One region of the Halomonas sp. ATBC28 genome, then DNA from elsewhere that is predicted to be linked to it. Evidence: predicted binding sites of a transcription regulator. Region 1 holds the regulator's gene; each other region holds the start of a gene.

Region 1 (2,272 bases):
TCGGCATGCTCACGCGCTTTAAGACGGGCAATGCGCCAACGCAGCATGTCAAAAATTTCATCCTCTTTGGTGTTGGCAATGACCAGTTGGATCCCGGTACGCAAAAACGGGTTTCGGGTATGCTCCAACTCGCGCTCGACCGCACGTACATCGCCCTTAAACCAGAGTCGCGACATATCCACCAATTCGCGGATATCGTCACGCATATAGGTATTTTCGCGCCGGAATACCAAGCCCACCAACCGTACGACGCGGAGCACCTCTTTCAGCGGATAGCTGATAAAGGTTGCCGCTAGGGTACCGGTCACCACAATGGCCAAACCCGGCAAATTGATAAAACTTTCAGGGGACTCTGCGGTGAAAAACAGCACGCTCACCAACAGTAGTATGCTGGCAAATATGCCTATCAGCGTCGAAGGGTTCATCCACGGCTCCTTGCCGGTCACAAGTGAGTAAAAAGAGGTGTTATGCCGAGTCGTGTAAACGCGCGCGTAAGCGGCTGACGGCTTGGCTGTGCAGTTGTGAAACGCGTGACTCCGTGACGCCCAACACAGCCCCTACTTCCTTAAGGTTGAGTTCTTCTTGGTAGTACAGCGCCATTAGCAGCTTTTCACGCTCTGGCAGCGCTTCAATTGCCTCAATCAACGTTTGTCGTTGCTGGCCGTCTAGCAACTGCTCGAACGGTGAATTAGCCAATTCATTATTGCTAGGCTCGCCACCGTCGGCCACCAGCTCTTCAAACGGCAACAGTTGACCACTGTTGGTGTCGTTGAGGAGCTGCTGATACTCACTCAACGGCATTTCAAGGTGTTGGGCGATTTCGTTCTCTTCTGGTGCCCGTCCGAGCTGTTGCTCTAATTGACGAACGGCACTGTCAACCGCTCGCGCTGAGCGGCGCACGCTGCGGGGCAACCAGTCGCGGGTACGTAATTCATCCATCATTGCACCGCGAATACGCTGACTGGCAAACGTCGCGAACGTTGCCCCCTGGGTGGCATCGAAGCGCCCCAGCGCTTCCAGCAGCCCTACCATCCCGGCTTGAATAAGGTCGTCGAGCTCAATACTGGCTGGCAAACGGACCTGAAGCGTCAAGGCCTGACGTCGTACCAGTGGCATGTATTGCGTCAACAGCTCACTCTGTTTGATCCTGCCTTGTGCTGTGTACATCCTCTCGCCTCGCGTCTATCCAGCCTTCACTGATAGTTCACAATCATTTGCAGCCCCTGGACACGAACAGGCCGCTGCCCCGGACGTAAAGCGAAGCGAAAATGCAACGGCGCATCCGCGGCAAACCCCGCCAGGGCAGTGGTAGTCCCCCGCATGCCAGCTAACGCAACGCACTGCTCAGGATGGCACAGCCAAGCGTTTAATAACGCACCAGGGGGATATTGAAACTGCCAATGAATACGCCCGAGCTGTGCTGACTCCACATTGTTAGCAGCAGCAGGTGGGGTAGCGTTTTGGCTAGCGCTTGACCGATCACTCATCGCTACCATCAGACCTGGTATCTGGCTGCTCCAGCTACCGGGTGTCGCCTGGGCGTTTCCCGTTACCCCTGCTAGTAGACACCCTGTCAGCAGTACTGGGCTCAGTAGCAGTCTCCCTCTTAATAGCCAGCTTAGCATGCTTGGTCTCCTCGGCAGAGTGCGCTCATCGTGCAAGTACCAACAGCTCCATATTTAAGTAGTAATCAGCTGCCTCACGCAAGTTATTGAGCAACCCTTGACGCGGCAAGTGCGGCTCGTGGAGCGCCAGCAAACGGCGCGGCCCGCCACGCTCATGTAGTTGACGCAAGGTACGGAACATGGAAGCAAAGGTATCGGCATCGCTACTGATCCACAGTGCCCAACGGCTGTATTGATCGCAAAGTTGGGCTAGGTCGGCCGTTTCGGCCATGACGATATGAATATCCCAATCCTCAGGATCACCGGCCCAGCTTCGACCTAACGTCGACCACTGCCCTAATCGTGCTTTAACCTTGTTCACCTGGGCTGCACCACTACCCGGTAGTCCGACCACAATAAGCGGAATTTTGGGCCGGTGCGCTACCACCGTTGCTGGCTCTTCCACCGCTGCAGTTGTCGGCTTTAACAGAGAGCTAGGCTGTTCAGATTCCGGCACGTGTTCTGCCGCCGCAACATCAACTGTACCCTCAGCTTGCTGCTGTTGGCGCTGCAGGTTTGCCCACTTGCGTAGACCCGATGCTTGATCCTGTTCGCTCACGCCACGCCCTCTCGACTAACACTGCCCATTTGACGAATCGCATCTCGTG
Region 2 (2,272 bases), on a different contig from region 1:
TTACCGTGCTGGAGGCCGTTTCACCTTCCGCGATACTCAGTTCAGCAAGGTTGAGCGTTACACCTTGAATAGCGCCTTCGATTTGGTTCTTAGCACTGCTAATCGCTATACCATTAACGGTTAGCACCGCATCTTGACCCTGGCGCTTAGCACCTATCTCTGTTGCTTCAGCGAATGGGCCGGTTACGGCTACATCTGCGCCATCTGCAAAGCTAAAACTATCGATCGAGGCCTCCACGCCAGTGGCTTTAGAACTTAGTGCCAGCCGATAACCTGTACCATCATTAATGATGGTTGCATTTACGCCTGACGCTTTATCGGCGTTGATTGCATCACGGATGCTATTGAGCGTGCTATCGGCAGCGATGGCAATATCCACTGAGTCACCGCTGCCAAAGGTAAGCTTGAGCTTAGTAGCGCCTTGCAAGTCGAGAATCTGATCTTTCTCGTTTACCCGACCGGAAGCAATCGTGCCTGAAGTCGCCAGTTGGCTGACTTCTACACGGTAACTACCCGGCAACGCATCCGCCGTGGTAGTGGCTTTAATCGTATCACCACGCACATTGGCGGAAAGGCTTTGGTAGAGCTTAGGGTCATTTATTTTTGCCACTGAATCTTGAAACGCGTTCAGTGAACTCTGTAACTGACCATAAGCGGAGATTTTGGCTTGCTGGTCTTTTTTTTGCTGGGTGATAGGAGCGAGCTTGCCACGCTCTGCTTCTTGTAGTTGATCCAGCAGGCCGGTCAAGTCAAGACCAGAACCAACGCCTAGGGAGGTTATCGTCGCCATGCAGGGGGTCCTCAGTGCAAAAGGCTAAACCAATCGGGTGCGCTTACCACTTAGAGCTAGCGCAAAAATTTTAGTAATAGATTTATCGGCCAAAAAGAGGGCAGCTTTAGCGCCTTTTCTTCCGCTAACTTAGTTATTTTATACTTATCAATAAAAACGCCTGCTTCAATAGCGCAGGCGTTTTGTAATGGCCACTAGCCGTTGGTTAGGTATCAATCACGGCCTAGCTGTGCATCCAAGGCATCAAACTGCTGCGTAAGATAGCTACTGGTCTGGTTCATTTGCGCAATCATGCCATCTAACTGACCAAACTGGGCTCGATAACGAGAAATCGTTTGCTCAATTGATTGTTCCATACGGGTATATTGCTCTACAAGCGATGCTTTGAGACTTTCCGCCCCAGTAATTGCACCTTCCACTCGGCCATTGGAGCTAAGCAATTGCTCAACAGTGGTATTAATTTGCCCCGCCATTCCCGCATCATCCGTATCGCCTGCGAAGAAGGTTGAAAGTGCTTCTTGGTTGTTGGTGATGGCATCGTCTAGTTTATCTCCGTCGATTTCAAGCTTGCTATACCCAAGCTCACTATCGTACTTATGCGAAATGCCGATATCACTGAGAATGGAGACCTCGCCCTCAACAGCCCCACCCAACACGCTACGCAAGCGCGATTCGACAGTGCGTACAACGCTATCGCCCAACAGCTCACCCGCCTCGCTAGTATCGGCATTGAAACTGGTTAGATCGCCAATTTTGTCTTTAAGATCGTTGTAAGCATTTACAAAACCCGTTACTGCTTCGCGAACCTTCAGCGTATCCTGCTCTACTTTAACAGTACTCTCGCCCTCTTCTTGAAGGTTCAGCGTTACGCCCTGGATAGCGCCTTCAACCTGATTAGTGGAGCTGGTGATATCAATGCCGTTAACGGTAAGCGCTGCGTCAGTACCACTTTGCAGCGTATTAGCGGTATCGGCAGTAAACGGGGCAGTACCGTCAAAACTGAAATCAGCAATAGAGGCATCTGCGCCGGTTTCGCTCGAACTAAGTGCAAGGCGGAAATTGGTACCATCATTAACAATAGTCGCGTTCACGCCAGCGCCTTCAGTGGCGTTAATTGTATCGCGAATATCTTCCAGAGTGCTGCCTGACGCTATATCGACCTCTTGAGTGGAACCATCAGCAAAGTTCAGGGTTAATTTTTGGCCAGCTGTGATTGCCTCATCGGCGGCTGTCACCCCGTCTGAAGCAAGTGTGCCGCGAGTGGCTAGAGTGTCAACGGTAACGTTATAGCTGCCTGGCTGCGCTTCCGCATCAGCAGCGGCAGTAATGGCTGAACCGCCCACATTAGTGGAGAGACTTTCGTAAAGAGCACTGTCATTGAGCGCATCAGCAGCAGTTTGAAACTGCGAGAGCGCGCTCTTCAACTGCCCGTAGGCGGAAATCTTGGTCTGCTGGGTTTCCTGCCGCGCCGCAAGCGGAACA
Region 3 (2,272 bases), on a different contig from region 1:
AGACGACTAAACCTTCACACAGACAAAAATAGCGTTTCCTGAGGCGTTATCCCAGGGAATGATTTTTTCATAGTTGTGCTCAAACACATGAACTTCAAAGTGAGGCGCTAAGAGTGCGCTTAACTCTGCAAAGCTGACGGCTACCATGGGGTGTTCGTCGTTCCATAGCAGTGTTCCTTCAGCGTTGGCTTTTTCAATGCTGAGTCTAAGCGACTGCTTTTCACCCTGACCACTGTAGTGCCATCCCGAGCGGAACGTGAATAAATCGCTTTCTTGTTTGGCGCTGTGTTTAACAGATAAAGCGTTATCGATTTTGTCTTTATCGACGGCGTTAAAACAGAAAATGCCATCAGACTTGAGTGCACGATAAACACTGGATATACACGCTTTGAGCTTTTCAATGCCATCGCTGTAGTGGATTGAGTATAAAAAACAGGTGATTAAGTCTTGAGGTTCGTTGGCTTTGAAGTCGCTCATGTCTTGCAACGTGAAGAGCGCTTCTGGGCAGCGTGTGGCGGCGATATCCAGCATGGGTTGGTTGATATCCAACCCGCTGCTGGCGTATCCAAGATCAATGAAATGGCGCACATGTGGGCCGGTGCCACAGGCTAAATCTAGGTGTGCCGTTCCGCCGTTACCGAAAATCTGATGCAGCCTGCGAATGGCGTGACTTTGCGCTTGATAGTCAATATCTACGCACATCAAATCGTAGTAGCCAGAAAGGTCGGTATAGAGGGCGTTGACGGGCATGGTGACCTAAATAGTGGCAACTGAAAGATTGTGGGTGGCGCATAGTAAACGAGCGGGTAGGGTTTGAGAAGCAGAGCCATAGCTAGGAGCGTTGGTGTTCATCAAATACCTTCTGGGACCCTAAAGAAATCCTGACGTTTACCGATATATAGCAAAGGCCATGAAGATTTCTCTGGTCGTTGTTAAATGCCAAGAGACCCCGCTATGCCCAAAAACCTGATCTTTATCTTTGCCACCTTGTTTCTCTCGCTATCCTCCCAAGCTCATGCAAACAGCAGTGATGCAGAGGCGGCGGCGTTGGCGTGGCTAGAAGCCATCGATAGCGGTCAGTATGAGCAGGCATGGGAAACTTCGTCTTCATTACTAAAAAAGCCGCTTTCACCGCACATGTTAGAACGGACGATTGGTGCAGCGCGCCGTGACTTTGGTGCGGTCCAGTCCCGTCGGCAAGTAAGCGTCGTTCGCGAAACCTCTATGCCAGGGGCTCCAAGAGATGACTACGCGGTTTTGACGTTCCAAACAAGTTTTGAAAACAGGCCGCAGATTACGGAAACCATCACCCCTCACTTGGAAGAGGGGACGTGGAAAGTGAGTGGTTATTACTTGAACTAACCGATTCCTCAAAATATTTCGACCACCTCTGGCCTTCAAAATCGCTAACTTGGTTCAGGCTCTTTTTACCCACGAAGCTTGCCTTCACGTTGTTCATGACGAAGCTCAAAGTGGGTGCTACGTTGAGTAGATAGCCTTGTGTATGTTGCTATGGATAAGCTTCAGATTCAGAGGGGAATGTTCAGGCGTTGAATGCGAGGAGCGGGTATGCAAACCCTTTCTCTCAAACCGCACTGGCTCTGGTTGATAGTTGCCGGTTTGCTAATGGCGACCATGTCGTTGACCTGGCAGGCCATGGCACAGTCCTCGTCGTCCAGCGCGCTGGTGCTCAATATCGAAGGCGCGATCGGCCCGGCGACCAAGGATTACTTCGAGCGCGGCTTGGATAAAGCCCGCGAGCAGGGCAGCGAAGTGGTGATCGTCGAGCTCGATACCCCCGGCGGACTGGTCGACACTACCCGCGACATGATTCGCGAGATGCTCAACGCTGATGTCCCCGTCGTCATGTACGTATCCCCCAGCGGTGCGCGCGCGGCAAGCGCGGGCACCTATCTGCTTTACGGCAGCCATGTGGCCGCCATGGCCCCCTCGACGCATCTCGGTTCGGCCACGCCCATTCAGATGGGCGGCGGGCTGCCCGGCAGCAATGAAGACGACGATGACAGCGCGGCTGACGAGTCGGAAGGCGAGGGTAGCGCCATGGAACGCAAGGTGATGGAAGACGCGGTGAGCTTTATCCGCAGCCTGGCGGAACGCCATGATCGCAATGCCGATTGGGCAGAAGACGCGGTGCGTGATGCCGTCAACCTCACCGCCAGCGAGGCGCTGGAGCAGAACGTCATCGAAGTGGTGGCGCGCGATCTCACCGATCTACTTGAACAGATCGATGGCATGAGCGTGGTTATGCAAA

Evidence for each region. Region 1 encodes FliA, which starts transcription of late flagellar genes. Its sites were predicted from a motif close to CTAAAGTTNNNNNNNNNNCNGCCGATA; they were not measured.
Region 2: a site for FliA is predicted at 874-900, ahead of fliD (flagellar filament capping protein FliD). Genes of this name have one in related genera too.
Region 3: a site for FliA is predicted at 871-897, ahead of E0L35_RS20380 (DUF4019 domain-containing protein). Genes of this name have one in related genera too.

The regions. Positions count from the first base shown of each region.
Region 1 is NZ_VCQL01000021.1:28,724-30,995, forward strand. It holds gene E0L35_RS20465 (MotA/TolQ/ExbB proton channel family protein) at 1-425, opposite strand, end outside; gene E0L35_RS20470 (RNA polymerase sigma factor FliA) at 466-1,167, opposite strand; gene E0L35_RS20475 (flagellar protein FlhE) at 1,194-1,625, opposite strand; gene E0L35_RS20480 (hypothetical protein) at 1,651-2,223, opposite strand; gene flhF (flagellar biosynthesis protein FlhF) at 2,220-2,272, opposite strand, start outside.
Region 2 is NZ_VCQL01000001.1:368,828-371,099, reverse strand. It holds gene fliD (flagellar filament capping protein FliD) at 1-790, opposite strand, end outside; gene fliD (flagellar filament capping protein FliD) at 1,003-2,272, opposite strand, start outside.
Region 3 is NZ_VCQL01000020.1:87,020-89,291, reverse strand. It holds gene E0L35_RS20385 (class I SAM-dependent methyltransferase) at 7-750, opposite strand; gene E0L35_RS20380 (DUF4019 domain-containing protein) at 955-1,362, shown strand; gene E0L35_RS20375 (nodulation protein NfeD) at 1,570-2,272, shown strand, end outside.